DNA from 3 places in the Psychrobacter pacificensis genome. Region 1 is predicted to be linked to each of the others. Evidence: predicted binding sites of a transcription regulator. Region 1 holds the regulator's gene; each other region holds the start of a gene.
What was found. Region 1 encodes PhoB, which activates phosphate uptake and scavenging genes when phosphate is short. Its sites were predicted from a motif close to TGTCATNAANCTGTCATAA; they were not measured.
Positions count from the first base shown of each region.

Region 2: the regulator PhoB is predicted to act here: its motif matches at 2,029-2,047, upstream of pstS (phosphate ABC transporter substrate-binding protein PstS).
Region 3: the regulator PhoB is predicted to act here: its motif matches at 1,552-1,570, upstream of GYK50_RS10390 (DNA translocase FtsK).

Region 1 is NZ_CP048752.1:372,866-377,161, forward strand. It holds gene GYK50_RS01650 (HD domain-containing protein) at 1-42, shown strand, start outside; gene asd (archaetidylserine decarboxylase) at 134-967, opposite strand; gene dtd (D-aminoacyl-tRNA deacylase) at 1,097-1,549, shown strand; gene phoB (phosphate regulon transcriptional regulator PhoB) at 1,662-2,366, shown strand; gene phoR (phosphate regulon sensor histidine kinase PhoR) at 2,459-3,574, shown strand; gene GYK50_RS01675 (M23 family metallopeptidase) at 3,642-4,232, opposite strand.
Region 2 is NZ_CP048752.1:2,890,173-2,894,468, forward strand. It holds gene pstC (phosphate ABC transporter permease subunit PstC) at 1-566, opposite strand, end outside; gene pstS (phosphate ABC transporter substrate-binding protein PstS) at 784-1,956, opposite strand; TPP riboswitch at 2,249-2,404, shown strand; gene thiC (phosphomethylpyrimidine synthase ThiC) at 2,651-4,296, shown strand, end outside.
Region 3 is NZ_CP048752.1:2,451,914-2,456,209, forward strand. It holds gene GYK50_RS10390 (DNA translocase FtsK) at 1-1,500, opposite strand, end outside; gene trxB (thioredoxin-disulfide reductase) at 2,059-3,081, shown strand; gene aat (leucyl/phenylalanyl-tRNA--protein transferase) at 3,082-3,894, shown strand; gene GYK50_RS10405 (MerR family transcriptional regulator) at 3,928-4,296, shown strand, end outside.

The DNA.
Region 1 (4,296 bases):
ATTGACTATGTGACCCAGCAAGGATGGTTGATCGACGCGTAAATCTATAAAAACGCTAGGTATAAAAAAGCCCAGTTGAGCATTGTGATATACGCTTCACTGGGCTTTTATTTTTTATTATATTAGAAATAAATTACGGTTTCGTGACACCCAGTAATTGACCCATTTTTACAAAACTATTGGCTTTCATGGTCTCTTGCCAGTCGGCTTTTGCTGCTTTTGGCAACACTACGATAGCCGTTGATCCTAAATAAAAACGACCAAGCTCTTCGCCTGCCGCAAACTGCATATCGTGATCCGCTTCTTGTATATCATCCGTGCGGGTAATTTTGCCAGTGGCGACGGTTTCGATACCAGCGACAATCATAGCGCCTACCATGACAACGGCCGCTTTGCCATACTTGGTATCAAATATGCAGACCAAACGCTCATTACGCGCAAACAAGTCCGGCACATTAGCTGCCGTGGTATTGTTGACCGAAAACAGCGTACCAGGGACATAGCGAGTCTTGGTCAGCGTACCGGCAAATGGCATATGAACACGGTGGTAATTGCTAGGGGCTAGATAGATTGTCGCAAAACTACCATCGGCAAAATAACGGCCATCTTCGCTATCAGCCAGCAATTGGCCAACGTCATAGTGACGCCCTTTGGCTTGTAGCATTTTATGATCTTTAATTTGCCCAAGCTGAGAGATGATACCGTCAGCAGGACTAACGATGCCGTTTGCGGTGGTATCGATGGTGCGAGCATCTTCTTTTAGTTCACGGGTAAAAAAGTCATTAAAACTCTCGTAAGCATTAAGGCTCTGGCGCTCATACTCATCTAGGCTGATATTATAAGCTTTGGCAAAACCACGGATAAAGGTGCGTTTGACATAAGGATGACGACTGGCGGCCAAACGTCCAGCGACTTTACTGAGCTTTTGCTGCGGTACCAGCTGTTGTAAGGTGGTAAATACATTCATAATAAGGCTACCAAAATAGGATGTGATGTCATTATTGCATAGGCAAGTTAATGGCCATATTTTATCATGGACAGCGTATTATTGTCTGACCATAAACTGTAAGCCATTTATAAATAAAGAAGGTCGTAAATGAAAGCACTGATACAACGAGTGAGCCGTGCCAGCGTCACTATCGATGAGCATTGTGTTGGCAAAATTGATCATGGGATATTGGCCTATATTGGGTTGGGTCATGATGACGATTTCGCCGCCGCCAAGCGAATGATTGACAAAATATTGACCTATCGCATTTTTGAAAATGATGACGATCCTGCCAAATTTGGTAAACTGGATAAAAACGTCCAGCAAGTCGGCGGCGGATTGTTATTAGTGTCACAATTTACGCTGATGGCAAAAACGGATAAAGGTCGCCGCCCTGACTTTGATGGCGCGATGGCACCTGATGCGGCCCAAGTGCTGTTCGAGCAACTCATCGACTATGCCAAAACCCAGTATCCGAATGTAGCCACTGGTCAGTTTGGCGCTGATATGCAAGTTGAAAGCATCAATGATGGACCACTTAATTTTCTATTGGAGATCTGACATCAGAGTGTCATCAGGCTGTCATAATTAATCCGTTTAATAGATAGAGACTGGTGAGTATTTATCGCCTTTTTATATGCCAGATTTTGTCCGCTAACACCGAGAATGTCCTATGTATAATGAGAAAATTTTGATTGTTGAAGATGAACCTGCGATTCGTGAAATGGTTGTGATGACGCTAGAAATGGCTGGGTTTGATAGCCTACAAGCGGCTGACGTATCAGAAGCGCATCAGCAAGTGGTCGATCATAGACCGTCATTAATATTATTAGATTGGATGTTGCCCGGAGACAAGAGCGGTGTTGATTTTTGTCGTATGCTCAAAAGCGATGAGATGCTCTCTGAGATACCCGTCATTATGCTAACGGCCAAAAGCGAAGAAGACAGCAAGGTTCACGGCCTAGATGCAGGTGCAGATGATTACATGACCAAGCCTTTTTCGACGCGCGAGCTGATTTCCAGAATCAAAGCGGTCTTGCGCCGTAGTAGCGCGATGAGTAGCGACAAGCCTATCGAAATTGGTCAGCTGAGTCTCGATACCAAAAGCCAGCGCGTGACAGCCGCAGGAAAAGTCATCGAGGTCGGCCCGACAGAATATCGTCTACTGGCATTTTTTATGAGTCACCCAGAGCGCGCTTACACAAGAACGCAGCTGCTCGATCAGGTTTGGGGCGGTAACGTTTATATCGAAGATCGAACCATTGATGTACATATCAAGCGTCTACGTAAACTACTGCGTCCTTATGATTGTGATACATTGATACAAACGGTGCGCGGTACAGGCTATCGGTTCTCTAGTCTTATTGAGCCAAGCTAATCTTATATAAGTTGATTTTTGATAACTTGATCTTGTATGAACAATGCCACCATAACAATAAATAAAATAGCGGATAGTGGTAAGGATAAGAAATGAACAAGATAGCGCCAGCAAAAAAGAAAAAAGACCATAACTATAATAATGACCAGCAAGATGCGCCAGCACAAATCGCTAGCCAAAATGCGGCGGAGCAATTAGAGAAAATCAGAAGTGCGCTGCGAGCATTGCGAGATGCGGTCATCTTACTGAATGAAGATGATGGGTTAGAGTGGTGGAATCAGGCGGCGCAGGATCTCTTGTCACTGCAGCCAGCTGACAAAGGCCAAAGTGTGTTTGACTTTATCATTGTGCCCGAGTTTCGCCAGTACTATCAAAACACCACCCTGCCCAATGATGGTATTCATATAGAATCGTGGCGCGATCCCAGTCGTTATCTAAAGTGTGAGCTCACGCCTTTTGGTGACGAGAAGCTATTGTTTATTTATGATGTGACCCGCGTACAGCATTTAGAGCAAATGCGCCAAGACTTTGTGGCGAATGTCTCTCATGAGCTACGCACGCCGCTGACAGTAATGATGGGCTATTTGGAGAACTTCTCTCACCAACCAGACATGCCGCCACAGTGGCGTCGCGGTTTTGAGCTGATGACCCAGCAAACAGCCCGTATGAATCGAATCGTAAATGACTTATTACTGCTCTCCAAGATTGAAATCGAAGAGACGCATGAGTTTAATGATGTCGATATGACCAAACTCCTCACCAATATCTATGATGATGCACAGGCATATAACCAAGCGTACAAGCACACCATTCATTTGCACATAGATACCTATGACGGGTTATATGGGTCGGAGGTGTACTTGATCAGCGCCTTGTCCAACTTAGTCATTAATGCGATTAAATATACGCCAAAAGGCGGTAATATTACCATCAGTTGGACGCAGACATCGGATGGGTGCCGATTTGCCGTTGAGGACGATGGACTTGGTATCGCACCAGAGCATATTGCGCGTTTGACGGAGCGCTTTTATCGTATTGATAAAGGGCGTAGTCGTGCCACAGGCGGTACAGGATTAGGGCTGGCTATCGTGAAGCACGTTTTGCATCAGCACGAGGCGCAGTTGCAGATTGACTCAATAGAGGGAGAGGGGTCGACATTTAGTGTGGTATTTCCAGCCGCGTATGTGAGATCGGCTGCGACAAATTAGTACAGGCCTTGCCCATATTGTTTAGACTCGTCATGCGGATTTATTTAGCATGCCTAATTTAGTATACCTAGTCTTTTTGCAACAGCGGGTAAGGGTTGACGGCACTGCCATTGATATAAATACCGTAATGTACATGTGGCGGTGTCCCTTTTGCGTTACCGCTGTCACCCACATAACCGATAATATCGCCTTGATTGACCCAATCATTGGGCGCAATATCGGCATAGTCTTCTAGATGCGCGTAATAATGACCAGCACCGCCAGGCCCTACCACGACGACCACGCGCCCACCCAAGTTATTCTCACCAACCTTACTCACAATTCCCTGCGTGGTTGACTGTATCGGCGTGCCACGTTCTGCAAAGATATCGATGCCTTCATGTGAGCGCCCTTGACTGCGTGCCGCACCCCACGTATCGGTCAGACGCTTGTCTGGTAGCGGATTTGGCAAGCTGTTCTCTGTTGGCAGTTCTTGTTGTAATAGGCTCATCTGCTGCCATTTGGCGACCACAAACGATTGGGTCTGCTCGCTAATGCTGGGTAGCAGCTTATCAAAGACAAATAAAAACCCTAGCAATACAACCGCCTTAATCAGTACGCCGAGTACACGACTGACAAAAGAAGGCTTCGGTGGTTGGCTTTTTCCATCTGCTAGCATTGATGTCTCTTATCTGTTTTATATTATATGAGCTAATATTATAAAAGCCCTATCTGCTAAGGTA
Region 2 (4,296 bases), 430 kb from region 1:
CGCATGGTGGCGGCGATAAAAGGGATAATCATGATGGCAAGTACCAAGGACGCGGTAAACATCCCTAGTCCCATGGGTGCGCCTGTAAATAGCTTGCCGATGATAGGTAGCGGGCCCACATGCTCAATAAACCATGGCTGAATGTGCTCACCAAAGAAAGGCGCAAAGACAAACAAGCCCCACATCCCATAAATGATAGAAGGAATACCTGCCAACAGCTCAATGGCAATACCAAGCGGTTTTTTGAGGAACTTTGGACACATTTCGGTCAAAAATATCGCAATACCAAAACTGACTGGTACAGCGATAACAATCGCAATAAATGACGTCACCAAGGTGCCATAAATAGGCGCGAGTGCCCCGTACTCATTGGCAACCGTATCCCAATTATTACTGCTATAAAACCCCAAACCAAACTCTTGGATACTCGGCCACGCCCCAACAATCAGAGACACCAAAATGCCTCCTAACGATAGGAGGACGAGTATGGCAAACGCTTTGGTAGAGTTGACAAATAAAGCGTCGTAACGTTTTTGTTTAGCCAGTTGGGACCTTAAGTCTGTCATAAGTGTCTCAGCATTGAATGGGTGAATTCAAAAAAACTAGGGTGTTCATTTCGTTTTATGACAGCAAACGCAACTTGTATCCGTACTAATGGTTATCGTGAAACATAGCGATTAGTGTTTTGGTCAAATTTGCTGTGATAAAACCTCTCAAACCACTACCGGAGAATAGTGGCTTAAGAGGAAATCAAAAAGTCATTAAGCAGCTTGTACAGATCGTTTATTGCGCTGGCTTATAAACTGGCTGTCCATCGCTACCTTTGACCTCATTCCATTTCTCTTTGAATAGAGCCACTGCTGTATCAGAGAATGGGACATAGTCTAGCGCCATGGCATCATCATCACCTTGGGTATACGCCCAATCAAAGAAGTTCAACACGCCAGCGACTTGCTGAGGATTCTCTGGTTGCTTGTGTACTAAGATGAAAGTAGCAGCAGCGATTGGCCATGCTTGATCCGTCTCAGAGTTGGTGATGACTTTATAAAAGCCTTCTTGTTGTGACCAATCGATGTCGCCAGCGGCGGCAAAGGTTTCAGCAGATGGCTGCACGATATTGCCCGCGGCATTTTTAAGCGCGGCATGTGACATGTTGTTTTGCTTGGCGTAGGCATACTCCACATAGCCGATAGAGTTTTTCATGCGGTTAACGTAGCTTGAGACGCCCTCATTACCTTTACCACCTGCACCAGTCGCAGAGGTTGGCCACTTGACCGTTTTATCAACACCAACGCTGTCTTTCCAATCTGGTGATACCTTGGCGAGATAATCGGTAAAGTTAAACGTCGTACCTGAACCGTCTGAGCGGAATACTGTGGTGATGGCGGCATCTGGCAAAGTCAAATCTGGGTTCATGGCTTTGATCGCAGGATCATTCCAGTTATTGATTTTACCCAGATAGATATTGGCTAAGGTTTCACCATCTAGCTTTAACTGACCTGGCTCAACGCCATCGATGTTAACGATTGGCACAACGCCACCAATCACGGTTGGGAACTGGATAAGACCAGACTCTTCAAGCTCTTCAGGTGTTAATGGCGCATCAGAAGCACCAAAATCGACGGTTTTTGATTGGATTTGTTTGATACCACCAGATGAGCCAATAGATTGATAGTTGACTTGGCCACCTGTGGCAGCGTTATAGTCAGAAGACCATTTGGCATAGATCGGCTGCGGGAATGATGCGCCTGCACCTGTGATATTCATGGCGATGTTTTCAGCAGATTTGAAACCCGTGTCAGCAGAAGGCGTTGCCTGAGTCTGAGTGGTGGTTTCAGCCGTGGTAGCGGCGCTACTGGTCGTATCAGCAGCTGGTTCTGCCGTCTCTGTTGACTTATTACACGCCGTAAGCATTAATGTACAACTAACGGCCACTGCTAATAACGAATAACGCATGTAGGACTCCTGAAGTTTAACAACGATATAAAAAGGCATTGTTTGTGATATGAGCGTTATCTTGCCAAATCTTTATGACAGTTTAATGACAACCTCTCAAATCCTGCATTCGCTTTACACAATATTTAGCAATCGCCTCTAAGTATCAGTAATATCAAAGAATTTTAATTACTATCAATAGCTCCTGTTCTTTGTATCCATGCTAAATAGCAAAATAAGCGCCTGATATTTTCATCCAAATTCCATTAGCCGTTAACGCAGAATTTTGTTAGTATGAAAGGGATTTACAACACTGACAGACTCGGGGTGCGGTGTAGCATTGGCCTACTTTATTAAACGTTTATAGTTAAACATTGATAAAAGTAGCCACCTATCTACATTCGCTGAGAGATCACCCGCCGAACCTGATGCGGTTAGTACCGACGCAGGGAAGTCTTAAGCACGTTGTTATTGATGACAACGGACGCGTAGAAATACTTTTTTATCATCGCTATTGTCTAACGATGCACGCCGCATACGTAGATAACGAGAGAAGATAGAAAGGGGCGTCCACTATTTGATGACCATTAACCGCGACAACTTCTTTGCTCGCTGTTAGGTGTTGATAATATAAATTTGTCTGAATGACGAGTGTTTGCCCCGCAGCTACTGGCGGTGTTGCTTTTATTCAAAAACCAACACGCTAGGACAGCATATGACTATTTCAAACAGCAGCTCTTTTGACAGTGCCTCAGCGGCATCACAAGTCCAAACGCACAACCCAGCCGATAACATACCTCTCGTATCAGACACCAAAGCCGATAAAAAAGCCGACGCACTAAAAACGCCTGCCCACCGCGCCGCCAGTGATGCACGCTTTGAAGAAGACGCGCGCGACTTACACCGTATCCTACCCGCCTCGCGCAAAGTCTATATCGAAGGCTCACGGCCTGATATTCAAGTACCGATGCGTGAAATCAGCTTAACGGATACGCCAGTTGGCGGTACGGGTGATAAGGATGGCGAGCACAATCCGCCTTTTTATGTGTACGATACTTCAGGTGTGTACACTGACCCCAATGTCGAGATTGATCTGACCCGCGGTCTACCCAAACTGCGTGAAAACTGGATCGCTGAGCGCGGTGATACCGAGCAACTAAGCGGTCTATCTAGCTCGTACGGGCAAGCGCGTGCTCGTGACATCAGTACTGCCAACCTCAGGTTTGCTCATATTGACAAACCGCGCCGTGCCAAAGCAGGGAAAAACGTCACGCAGATTTACTACGCGCGTCGCGGCATCATTACCCCTGAGATGGAATATATTGCGATACGTGAGACGCAAAAGCAGCATGAACTGACTGACATGCGTCAACATGAGGGTGAGAGCTTCGGTGCCAATATGCCCAAAATTATCACCCCTGAGTTTGTCCGTGATGAAGTAGCCGCTGGACGCGCAATTATCCCCAACAACATCAACCACCCTGAATCTGAGCCAATGATTATCGGGCGTAACTTTTTGGTAAAAATCAATGCCAATATCGGCAACTCAGCGCTCGGCTCATCGATCGATGAAGAAGTCTCCAAAATGACGTGGGCCACGCGTTGGGGCGCGGATACCATCATGGATTTATCGACGGGCAATCACATTCACGAAACCCGCGAATGGCTAATCCGTAACTCGCCTGTGCCGATTGGTACCGTACCGATTTATCAAGCCTTAGAAAAAGTCGATGGCGTCGCTGAAGATCTGACGTGGGAGATATTCCGTGATACCTTGATCGAGCAAGCCGAGCAAGGTGTGGATTACTTTACCATTCACGCAGGCGTCCTGCTCCGCTATGTACCGCTCACCGCAAAGCGTTTGACAGGTATCGTCTCACGCGGTGGCTCTATCATGGCGCAGTGGTGTCTGGCGCATCACAAAGAGAGCTTTTTATACACGCATTTTGAAGATATCTGCGAGATTATGAAGCAATACGATGTGGCGTTCAGTCTAGGTGATGGCCTACGCCCCGGCTGCTTGCAAGATGCCAATGATGAAGCGCAGTTCGGTGAGCTACGCACCCTTGGAGAATTGACCAAAGTGGCATGGGAGCACGACGTACAGGTGATGATTGAAGGCCCTGGACACGTGGCGATGAACCGTATCAAAGAAAACATGGACTTGCAGCTTGAGCTGTGTGCGGACGCGCCTTTCTATACCTTGGGCCCATTAACGACTGACATCGCCCCAGGTTATGACCATATCACCAGTGCGATTGGTGCGGCGATGATTGGCTGGTTTGGTACCGCGATGCTATGCTATGTCACACCAAAAGAGCACTTGGGTCTACCAAACAAAAAAGACGTCAAAGACGGCAT
Region 3 (4,296 bases), 870 kb from region 1:
ACGTTGTAATAGTTCGGACTGTGCAGCAGAGAGCCCATAAGAGTCGTCACTTAGAATGCTATTAGTGGCGTCTGACGTAGGCCTTGATAGCTCTTCTTGCGGAATTTGATTAGTGACATTAGTTTCCTCAGCAGTAGCAACCGACGATTTTGCAACAGGTTCTGATATATTGCCATGCTCCGCCAACCATGCTTCTGCCAACTTATCGACATTCTCCGTTATATCATCTGGGTGAGAGTCTTCCGGCTCAGTAATAGCCTGATTGACAGCTTGAGCATTCGTTGATTCATCCATTGAGGATTGAGTAGCTAGCTCTTGATTAGATAAATCTGATTGAGTTTCGGTTTCTACCATCGGTGCTGCCACAGAGGTTTGTACTGCTTCTTCTAGTGACACGTCAGTGACGACTTCACTCTGTGCATAGTTAGGCACAGTAGAATTATCTATGCTGTTAGTGCTATAAGCCATCTGTTCACGCGCGAGCAAATTATCAACCGTATTTGCATCATTCCATGCAAAGCTTGGCTCGACTTTGCGAACAGGCGCTGCGATAGGGTTTGGTATCGTTGATGTGTTGGTATCACTGACTGTACTGCCAACCGTAGCATTAGCGGTCGCTGCGACCGCGTATGGTGACTCACTTTTCTCATCGCTAGACGTTGCTGCTGCTTTTGCTGTCGCCATAGATGCTTTCACACTATCAGCCAATCCGGACGTCGACAAAAAATCTGATAATACATTGCTGAATCTGCCACTATTATCTACTGCGTGAACACTATTCGCATCGTCAGCTGATTGCAACTCAAGTGGCAGCTGCTCATACTCGGCTGTTTGATTGGGATTTCCCTCTTTGATACTGTCACGGTCTTGCGACACCTCACTTTGCTCATCCAACTCGGCAGCATCTTCTTTATTTTTTAACCCTGAGCCAAGCCAAGATAGTGCTGTAATCTTCTGATATATAGAGAGCCAATGGATGTTAAAGGCAAAGGTCGCGGTAATCACAACGAACACCGCCAAGAAAACCACACTGCCCCACTGCGATAGCAACTGTGCCAAACGTTGCTGCAACTCAAGACCGATGATACCACCAGCCACGCCTTCAAGTCCCGTTGATGCAGGATTGGCTACTTGCTGAATTAAGGCAACCAGTTGTGCAAATAATGCACTGGCGCTCAACAGCAAAAACACATAAGCGACCAGTCGCATGAGCCAAAACGTCGGCTTATTGTCCCACCAAATAAGGATAGACTCATAAACCACAAACGCTAAAAACCACCATGCACCATAGCCAAAAAAGCTATAGAGCAAGTCGGACAACCAAGCGCCCGTCTGGCCACCCATATTGTTAATAGTCGTCATATCACTACTGATATGCGACCAGCTAGGATCATTGCCTGTGTAAGTCATTAAAATAACAAACAAATAAACAGCCAGTATTAGCCCAAGGAGGGTAAATATTCCCTTTTTTAAATACTCAATAAGCGGTGCTGATATCACGTAAAATCTGCCTTGTTGTTAATACTAAATGGTCGCCAGTGCATGACTAAGTCTAATCATGCTGACATAAAGTGCTGACATATAAAGGTACCTAGCAAAGTGTTTGGTTGAGATTCAACTCTCAAAAGGCCTGAGCATAGCAGTCATCGCTTAAGCTCTATCACACTTGGCATAACTTCTTATAATAACAAATACATAGGTACAGTGGCGACACTCTTATAAAGAAAGCGTGCAAGAAAGTAAATCAATGTACGATTTGCGCAAAAAATCTGCGAATAATCCAAAAGTTACTAACAGAATACTGCCAATACTGTGGCACAAACGCTATAAAATACCAGCTGTTTCTAGCACGAGTATTTCAAGGTTATCATGCTTTGATTCTAATGATAGCTGTGTTTGTTTTAGCAAACTTGCACTTTTTGCTATCTACCCTTATGTTATTATCACATAGCAATTAGAAAAACCATATTAGTAGCAACGCTTGACGTTTTTTATTAGATTTATAACTCATATTTTTCATTCGTATATTTAGTTCGTATATTTAGAAAGGAACCACTTATGGCAACTGACACTACTGCTTCACGTCACGAAAAGCTCATCATTTTAGGCTCAGGTCCTGCCGGTTATTCGGCTGCGGTCTATGCGGCACGCGCCAACCTTAAACCTGTTATGGTAACGGGTATTGAAGTGGGTGGCCAATTAACCACCACCACCGAAGTCGATAACTGGCCAGGCGATGCGCATGATTTGACCGGTCCTGCATTAATGGAGCGTATGAAGGCACATGCTGAGCGTTTCGGTACAGAATTGGTTTATGATCATATCAATGATGTTAACTTGAATGTACGACCTTTTGAGCTGTCAGGTAACAACGGCACCTATACTTGTGATGCCCTGATTATCTCAACAGGTGCCTCTGCTCAGTACCTAGGTCTAGAATCAGAAACCAAATTTAAAGGGCTTGGCGTATCCGCTTGTGCCACTTGTGACGGTTTCTTTTATAAAGATCAAAAAGTTGCTGTGATTGGCGGTGGTAATACAGCCGTTGAAGAAGCCTTATACCTCTCTAACATTGCTTCTGAAGTCACTTTAGTGCATCGCCGTGATAGCCTGCGCTCTGAAAAAATCCTACAAGACAAGCTGTTTGAAAAAGCCAAAAACGGTAATGTCAAAATTGAGTGGAACCATCAAGTCAAAGAAGTTGTCGGTGATGACATGGGCGTCAATGGTGTCGTTATCGAATCAATGATTGATGGCAGCACCAAACAACTGGATGCAATGGGTATGTTTGTCGCCATCGGTCATAAGCCTAATACCGACCTATTCAAAGGTCAATTGGATATGAAAGATGGCTATCTGGTCGTCAATAGTGGCTTGAATGGTAATGCCACGCAGACCAGTATCGAAGGGGTGTTTGCCGCAGGTGACGTGGCTGATCATGTCTATCGTCAAGCCATTACCTCTGCTGGTACTGGCTGTATGGCAGCGCTGGATGCTGAGAAATATTTGGATGCTATCGGTGAGACAACGGCGAAAGACCATACCTATGCGTCAACGCTGACTGCTGATCAAGAAGACTAAATGAATAACTTTGCGCAGCACGGCGATCATGATCAATACATCACGCCTGAGACTTTACAAAGTCTTGGGCGTTATGACTTTCCTGATCCTATTTCTATCGATCCTGAGGGCATTGGTATTGTCGCGATGGGTGGCGATCTTGCACCCGATACATTAATATCTGCTTATGCACAAGGACTGTTTCCATGGTTCAATGAAGATGAGCCTATCGCTTGGTGGTGTCCTGAGCCGCGTTGTGTGATCGTCCCATCTGATTATCAACCGAGTAAGTCACTGCGCAAGCAAGCAAGTCGCACGCGTTGGCAACTAACACTCAATCAAGCTTTTGATGACGTCATACATGCCTGTAGTCTGCCGCGTAGCGATGGTCTTAATAATGACCTGCCCGAACGCGAACACACTTGGATTCATGAAGAGATGATTGAGGCTTATACCAAACTGCATGCGCAAGGATTTGCCCATAGCATTGAGGTGTGGGACGAGACAGGTCAGCTCATTGGTGGATTATATGGGCTAAAGATCAACGGCATCTATTTTGGTGAATCCATGTTTCATCGTGCCTCTAATGCGTCAAAACTCGCGTTTTGGGGGTTGATGCGCTTATGTGAGCAAAGTCATGTTGCACTTGTCGACTGCCAGTTACCTAATGATCATCTCATGAGCTTGGGTGCCACTACTCTACCGCGTCCTGACTTTCTTGCTCAATTAGACCGCTTAATAAGCAGTCGCTCCATCAATTGGCACAATAATTTTCATAAACCATTGGCCGTATCCCTTCTCGATACAGCAAATCCTTGGCAGCATCAATCATGAAATCTACAAAAGCTAAAGAGTTAAGAGAGTTTTATGGCGCTTGATACCTCATTTCTGCTAATCGGAGAGCTGGCAGCAAAAGCCAATACAACCAAAGACACCGTGCGTCACTATGAACAGTTGGGCCTATTAAGGTCGCGTAAGCGTCAAGCAGGCTCACGTTTATATACTGAGTTTCATCCCGAGTGCGTCGAGCGTATTGAGCTAATCAAAAGCGCGCAAGCCATTGGTTTCACCCTTACTGAAATCAAAAACAGCTTAAACGATTACTATGATGGCCAATTGGATATTGATTTGCAGCTCATGCTGACTCAGCAAAAGCTAGAACAAGTCAGGAAACAGCAAGCCAATATAAGCGTGATGGTAGAGTTATTGAGCGAGCGTATAGATGTTCTTGCACGG